3 regions of the Bacillus sp. NMTD17 genome follow, and region 2 is predicted to be linked to each of the others. Evidence: riboswitches for the same ligand, from Rfam matches in the RefSeq annotation. Region 2 holds a riboswitch; each other region holds the start of a gene.

Region 1 (2,274 bases), on a different contig from region 2:
CACGCTTTAGAGATATGAGAAGAACACAATTTGAAACAGGCCAAACAGGCATGACTCGATAGGTTGGAGAATAAGAAAGGCTAAAGTTCCTCAAGAACTTTAGCCTTTTCTTAAAAATAACCCTTGATGCTTGTATAAAAATCGTTAAAGAAACAGCCAAATCCAAGTAATAAAATACCTTTCTTGTTAAGGATACAAGGGGGAGAAGACCGATGTCATGAAGGAGAATCCCTGCCAAAATACCGCCTGAAGCCAGCATAAATTCAGATGAATCTGTTTTTGGATATGCATCTGCCAGTACAGCACCGAATACTGAAACCCAGAACACAAGGTTTCCAGGGGACACCGCAACAAGCAAGCCGTTTCTGTACGTTTTTGCGAATGATTTATTGACTTTTTCGCCAGCTAAATGGATGTCTTGATCCGAATTATTAAGAATACTGCTCCGATCAGCCAGAGCGGGATTTGGACAAATGGCAGTGATAAAAACTGAGCAAATTCAGCATCCATGAAAGAATCCGTTTTTTAATCCCTTTTTGTCATTTCAACCGTGATCGCTCCAACTGGCAGAGGAATTGACAATCCTACGACGATAAATGCGAGAAATGTTTGCAATCGACTAGAACTTCCTTTGGGAAAATTTGTATAAAAATTCTCAGTTTAGATTAACTATACATAATAGGAGAAAAGGATCAATGATTATTTCATATTTTATCGAATGATTGGGAGAGATGATGTATATAAAGGTGCATATCAAGCTTGCTGTATCTCTTTTGTAGTGGAAAGGAACTATTTTCCTAAAACTTCTTTTTTTCATGGCATCTCTATGCTACACTGTTGTGGAAATCAATAAATGTGACTAGGGGTGCCCGCAGTTGGGCTGAGAGAGAAGTGTATGCTTCTTAACCCTTTGGACCTGATCTGGCTCGTACCAGCGTGGGGAAGTTGAAGATGATACATGGGTCATATGAATGACATTCATGTTTATTTCTGTCGACGAAACCAGGTTCTGTTCATAGAGCCTGGTTTTTTTGCTGGTGCTGATTCCATCCTGTCCGGTGACAAGAAGAGAAGGAGAGAACAGCAAATGAAAGAAAAGAAAAATACCCCAACAACTCAATCCTTATTATCAAGCTTTGACGGCAGCCGAAAGGTGTATGAGAAAGGATCAAGACCTGACATTTTAGTGCCAAAAAGGGAGATTGCCCTCTCAAAAACTGTGACACAGGCGGGGAACATTCAAAATGAACCGATTCGTGTGTACGATACGAGTGGACCGTACACCGATGAGAGAGCCCATATTGATGTCACTAAGGGATTAAAACGCCTTAGGGCAGCATGGATCGAAGAAAGAGGGGATACAGAAAGCTATGAAGGGCGCCATGTGAAACCAGAAGATAACGGATATCGTTCTAAGGAAAAAGAGTCCTTTCATCATGTTCATACTGATTTTCATCATGAGCCGCTCCGCGCAAAACAAGGTGCCTGTGTGACGCAAATGCATTATGCAAAAAAAGGTATTGTTACGCCTGAAATGGAGTTTATCGCGTTAAGAGAAGAGCTAAGCCCTGAGTTTGTGAGAGAGGAGGTAGCCAGCGGAAGAGCAGTCATTCCAGCGAATATTAACCATCCTGAAAGTGAACCGATGATTATTGGAAGGCATTTTCACGTCAAAATCAATGCGAATATTGGCAATTCAGCTGTGACATCATCCATTGATGAAGAGGTAGAAAAGATGACATGGGCGATCAGATGGGGTGCAGACACCATGATGGACCTGTCTACAGGAAAGGACATTCATACAACGAGAGAATGGATCATACGGAATTGCCCAGTCCCAGTAGGAACCGTTCCCATTTATCAGGCGCTTGAAAAAGTAAATGGAGTGGCAGAAGATTTGACGTGGGACGTGTACAGAGACACATTAATTGAACAAGCAGAGCAAGGAGTAGACTACTTCACGATTCATGCGGGCGTGAGGTTAAGGTATATTCCGCTGACAGTCGATCGGGTGACCGGAATTGTTTCAAGAGGCGGTGCCATTATGGCAAGGTGGTGTCTTGCCCATCATCAAGAGAATTTCCTCTATACCCACTTCGAAGACATTTGTGAGATTATGAAAACGTATGATATTGCTTTTTCACTTGGAGACGGTCTGAGACCAGGCTCGATTGCTGATGCCAATGATGAGGCGCAGTTTGCAGAGCTTGAAACGTTAGGTGAATTGACAGAGATCGCTTGGAAACATGATGTACAGGTGATGATTGAAGGGCC
Region 2 (2,274 bases):
CTGGGAATCAGGATCTTGAAACATGACGCCTGTATGTCTTTGCAATATCACTTCGCCCTGCATGTCAGCTTCCATATGTTCTGGAATAATCCCAGCCAGAACTGAAATGAGTGTGGATTTACCGCTCCCGCTTGGTCCTAAAATAAGCACCTTTTCTCCTTTTTGAATGGAAAGAGAGATTTGATGCAAAACAGGCTGAGGCTGTTCATAAAAACGGACAGTGAGATTATTGCACGCGAGAAATGAATCCATGCTGTTCACCTTTGTTTCGTTTTTCTTTCATGATGGCATATTGATTCAGTACACCGGTTTTGGATAATGCGTCGACCACAACTTTCGCTAAGCATCCGCCCAGTATCATCCCGCTGATGATTTGAGTCATCAGTGTGATGAGTAAAACTTGAGGCGTGTAATAACCAAAGCCATTTGCAACGAGGCTATATGCCATTGCTCCAACAGCTGCAAAGGCACCTGACAGCATCAGTGTCCACATGCGATATCGTTTATAACCAAAAAGAGCAAAGGCGATTTCTGCCCCAAGCCCTTGGCATACACCAATCAGCAGGGCTGAAAGACCAAAGTGGCTGCCTGTCAGTAATTCCACAGCGGCAGCGGCTGTTTCTGCAATCAGGGCAGCTCCCGGCTTTTGGATGATATACGCGACGATTGGACTGGCAATCACCCAAATGCCAAACATGATGTTGCCTCCTGCTGGGCCAACTAGTGCTGTAATTGGTAAGTAAAGTGTGGACCATCCTAAATAGATGACACCGCACGCAACGGATAAAATGACAGCAAGGACGACTTCTTTCATCTTCCATGTCATGATGAATGCACCTGCAATGGAACTGGCCACTCTTCCACCGTAAACGCCATTTCCCAAAACTTGTACTCAAGCTGACAGCTTAAGATAAAGTGCTGTTTCATTTTTTCCTTTTCCTTCTCACTTGCTCCTTCCGCCAGCTGATCGAGCCGCTTGCAAAGCTCCACTGTAATAGAGTCGGTTAACCCTCCATAAAACGTGATCCACTCATAAAACGGATGTGACGGGTCAGGCTGCACGTCTGAGAGCATTCGTTTTCCAATTTCCCAATATGTCCAAGGACATGGAAGCAGGACAGCAATGATTTCCCCAAGCGTGCCTTCCTGGGCGACTTGCAGCATGTGATGAATATAGTGATGAGCACTCGGAGCCAATGAAGCTCCTTGGAGCTCATCATACGATACACCTGCCACTCGGCAAAGATTTTGATGAGGGTGCGTCTCACTATCTAGTACAAACGCAATCTGTTGATGGAAAAAGGCAATATCTTCTTTGTCTGTACATCTGCTTAGAGCCGCTGCATAAATTTTAATAAATGCATGTAAGTATTCTGCATCTTGTTTGACGTAATGAATGATCTGTTCCTTTTCCAGCTTTCCTGCTGCCAGGCCTCTGACAAACGGATGCTGATAAATGGCTTCAAATAATGTTTCTGCTTCTTTTCTTAATTGCGCTGAAAACGTCATAAAAAAAGCCTCCTCTTCTTCAGTTGAATAAATGAAAAAGCCACCCCAAATGGAGCGGCCTTCTTATCGATTCAATCATGAATAAGACAAGGTCCAGCTCCACTTCCCTCCGCTAGTACGAACTAGATCAGGTTCAAAGGGTCCAAGATTTCTTCTTGTCTCAGTCATACATGACTCCCCTAGTGGACTTTTGTCATTTAATTATCTTTACTCTACACATGTGGTGATTTGATGTCAACCACCTTTCTTAATTCAATGTTTTGATCGTTGGCAGCTTCTCGATCCCTGCGGCATAGTAAAAATTAAGGACACTGAAGAAATCAATTGGCTTTCCTGTTTTCAAATCAACAGCTAAAATATGATCGCCGTAATTTGTCATATCATCAATATCTAAATACCTTGGCGTTTTCTTGCCAAGTGTATCTACAAAGGTATCGTGGTAATATTGACCGCTTGCATATGAAGATTGATGGTACATAAACAATGTCTCCACATCTAAGTAGACGAGAATGGCCTCTGAGGAGCTTGCATAAGGCGCTGAGTACGACACTGGAGCGGAAATGCTTTTCACTTTTACACTTGAAATCGAATGGGTTCTTTGTTCGTATTTACCATCATAAGAGAAATAAAATACACGCTCCCATTCATAATCTGCTGTCTTCGATTGCTTGTTGTATACTTTTGCGCCATTGGCAAATACATCCCCATTTGCATACTCAGCTACAAAGTATTGTAAGGTTGACGATAGGGACACAGCCCCTGTGA
Region 3 (2,274 bases), on a different contig from region 2:
CGACGTTATCACTCGTCATTGCAGCTGCGACGATAGGGGAGCGGCTCGGAGTCATTGACCATAAAATGTCTGGAGCGCTGATTCTAGTCGCGGTACTCACGAGTATTTTAACGCCTGTTTGGTTTAAAGCGCTGTTTAAAAAAGAACAAGCTGCGAGCCATAAAAAACGTGTGACCTTTATTGGTGCAAATCAGCTGACCTTACCTGTCACACTTGATTTACATCAGGATGAATATGATATTCGGATTTTACATGTCTTTCAAGAAAATAAAGAAGCGCTGCTTGCTGACTCCATCTTTGAAGTCGAATCGATTGAAGAGTACGACGATGAGACGCTGCGAAAGGCAGGCGTTGGCCAGGAGGATGTCCTCGTCGTCGCAACAGGCAGTGAGACGAAAAATAAGGAAATTGCTTTATTTGCAAAGGAAGAAGGAGCGAAACAAGTCATTGCTAGTGTCAACAAAGCTGAGACAGAGCTGACATTGAAGGAAGCAGGCATTGATACGTTTTCTAATTTCCTATCATCTAAAACGGTGCTAAGAGCCTTGATTGAAGCACCGGATGCGATTCGATTATTAACAAATGAGGATACTTCTTTGTATCAAATTCAAATGAACAATCATCGTTATCACAATGTCATGCTGAGGGAATTTCCGTTTACCGGTGATTTGGTCTTTGTCCGTATTTTCAGAGGGGTAGACAGCTTAGTACCACATGGAGATACCACGCTTAGAAGCGGCGACCGTGTGCTTGTGTCAGGCTCTCGTGAGTATGTGGCAGGACTAAGAGCCCAATTAGAGTAAGAATGAACCCTTGACCAATGAACAATTCCTGATTAAGATAGAAGTACAACATCATATATTTGATCCACTAGGGGAGTCCTTTAAAAGGGCTGAGATAAAAGTGTCGACTTTTAGACCCTCATTACCTGAACAGGTTCATACCTGCGTAGGGAAGTGGTGCGGTTTTTGACTATGCTTTTTACAAATTCCAAGCCACTTTCCACGCGGAAAGTGGCTTTTTTATATGGAAAAACAGGAGGAGAGAAACATGACGTTTTCAACTGAATGTAAAGAAGCAGCAGCAACATGGTGGAATGGAAGCTTCACACACCCATTTGTCAAAGGGATTGGAGATGGCACGCTTTCACTCGATCGTTTCACGTATTATGTGATGCAGGATTCATATTATTTAACTCATTTTGCAAAGGTGCAAGCATATGGCGCAGCGATTAGTGAGGACTTACATACGACGGGCAGAATGGCGTATCATGCGCAGGGTACGTATGAAGCAGAGCTGTCGCTGCATAGAAAGTTCACAGAGCTTTTGCAGATTTCAGATGAAGCCATCGAGAACTTTAAGCCTTCTCCGACTGCTTATGCGTATACCTCTCATATGTACCGATCTGTGAAAAGCGGGCGATTTGAAGAGATTTTAGCCGCGTTATTGCCGTGCTACTGGCTATATTATGAGGTGGGTGAAAAGCTAAAACAAACCACACCTGACCATCCGATTTATCAGGAATGGATTTTGACATATGGAGGGGATTGGTTTAAGGAGCTCGTCTTTGAACAGGTCAACCGCTTTGATGAACTAGCCGAAAAAGCGTCAGAACAAGTACGGGCCAATATGAAAGAAAATTTTGTGATTTCAAGCTATTACGAGTACCATTTCTGGGAAATGGCGTATCAAAAAGAAACATGGCAAACAGCATGCTTAGATGGGGTTGGTGCAAATGGAACTCCACGCAGTGACAAATGATTCGCTTCCTGCGGATGAACTGATCAAACAAATAAAAGCCATCGCACCTGAAGTGGATTTTATTCATATCCGGGAACGGTCTAAAACAGCAAGTGAGCTTGTTGATCTCGTGAAAAGACTCTTTTTAGAAGGTGTACCGAAAGAGAAGCTCATCATCAACGACAGAGTAGACGTTGCACTGCTCACCAATATTCACCGGGTACATCTCCCAGGCCATAGCTTTTCGCCAAAAGAGCTGCGGCAAAAATTCCCTCACCTTCATGCAGGTGTCTCTGTTCATTCGATAGAAGAAGCGAAAGCAGCGGAGAAAAATGGAGCAGAGTATGTCATGTTTGGGCACGTATATGACACCACTTGTAAACCAGGACTTCAGGCAAGAGGCGTACAGCTTGTGAAAGAACTGACATCTTCACTGTCTATTCCTGTGGTGGCGATCGGTGGATTGACACCTGACCGCATTCCAGAATTGAAACACGCGAATGTGAAAGGGATTGCTGTCATGTCTGGGATTTT

Evidence for each region. Region 2 has a riboswitch for thiamine pyrophosphate ahead of tenA (thiaminase II). Riboswitches for the same ligand answer to the same signal wherever they lie in the genome.
Region 1: it holds a riboswitch for thiamine pyrophosphate, as region 2 does, so the genes downstream of both, thiC (phosphomethylpyrimidine synthase ThiC) here and tenA (thiaminase II) in region 2, are expected to answer to the same signal.
Region 3: it holds a riboswitch for thiamine pyrophosphate, as region 2 does, so the genes downstream of both, tenA (thiaminase II) here and tenA (thiaminase II) in region 2, are expected to answer to the same signal.

The regions. Positions count from the first base shown of each region.
Region 1 covers NZ_PVRH01000005.1:192,150-194,423, forward strand. The annotation lists gene C6347_RS15190 (YhcN/YlaJ family sporulation lipoprotein) at 1-62, shown strand, start outside; partial or broken gene C6347_RS15195 (lysine transporter LysE) at 111-615, opposite strand; TPP riboswitch at 852-960, shown strand; gene thiC (phosphomethylpyrimidine synthase ThiC) at 1,088-2,274, shown strand, end outside.
Region 2 covers NZ_PVRH01000001.1:175,291-177,564, reverse strand. The annotation lists gene C6347_RS00845 (ABC transporter ATP-binding protein) at 1-252, opposite strand, end outside; gene C6347_RS00840 (ECF transporter S component) at 227-826, opposite strand; gene tenA (thiaminase II) at 823-1,509, opposite strand; TPP riboswitch at 1,597-1,700, opposite strand; gene C6347_RS00830 (hypothetical protein) at 1,757-2,274, opposite strand, start outside.
Region 3 covers NZ_PVRH01000002.1:581,545-583,818, reverse strand. The annotation lists gene C6347_RS08140 (monovalent cation:proton antiporter family protein) at 1-803, shown strand, start outside; TPP riboswitch at 863-972, shown strand; gene tenA (thiaminase II) at 1,051-1,761, shown strand; gene tenI (thiazole tautomerase TenI) at 1,736-2,274, shown strand, end outside.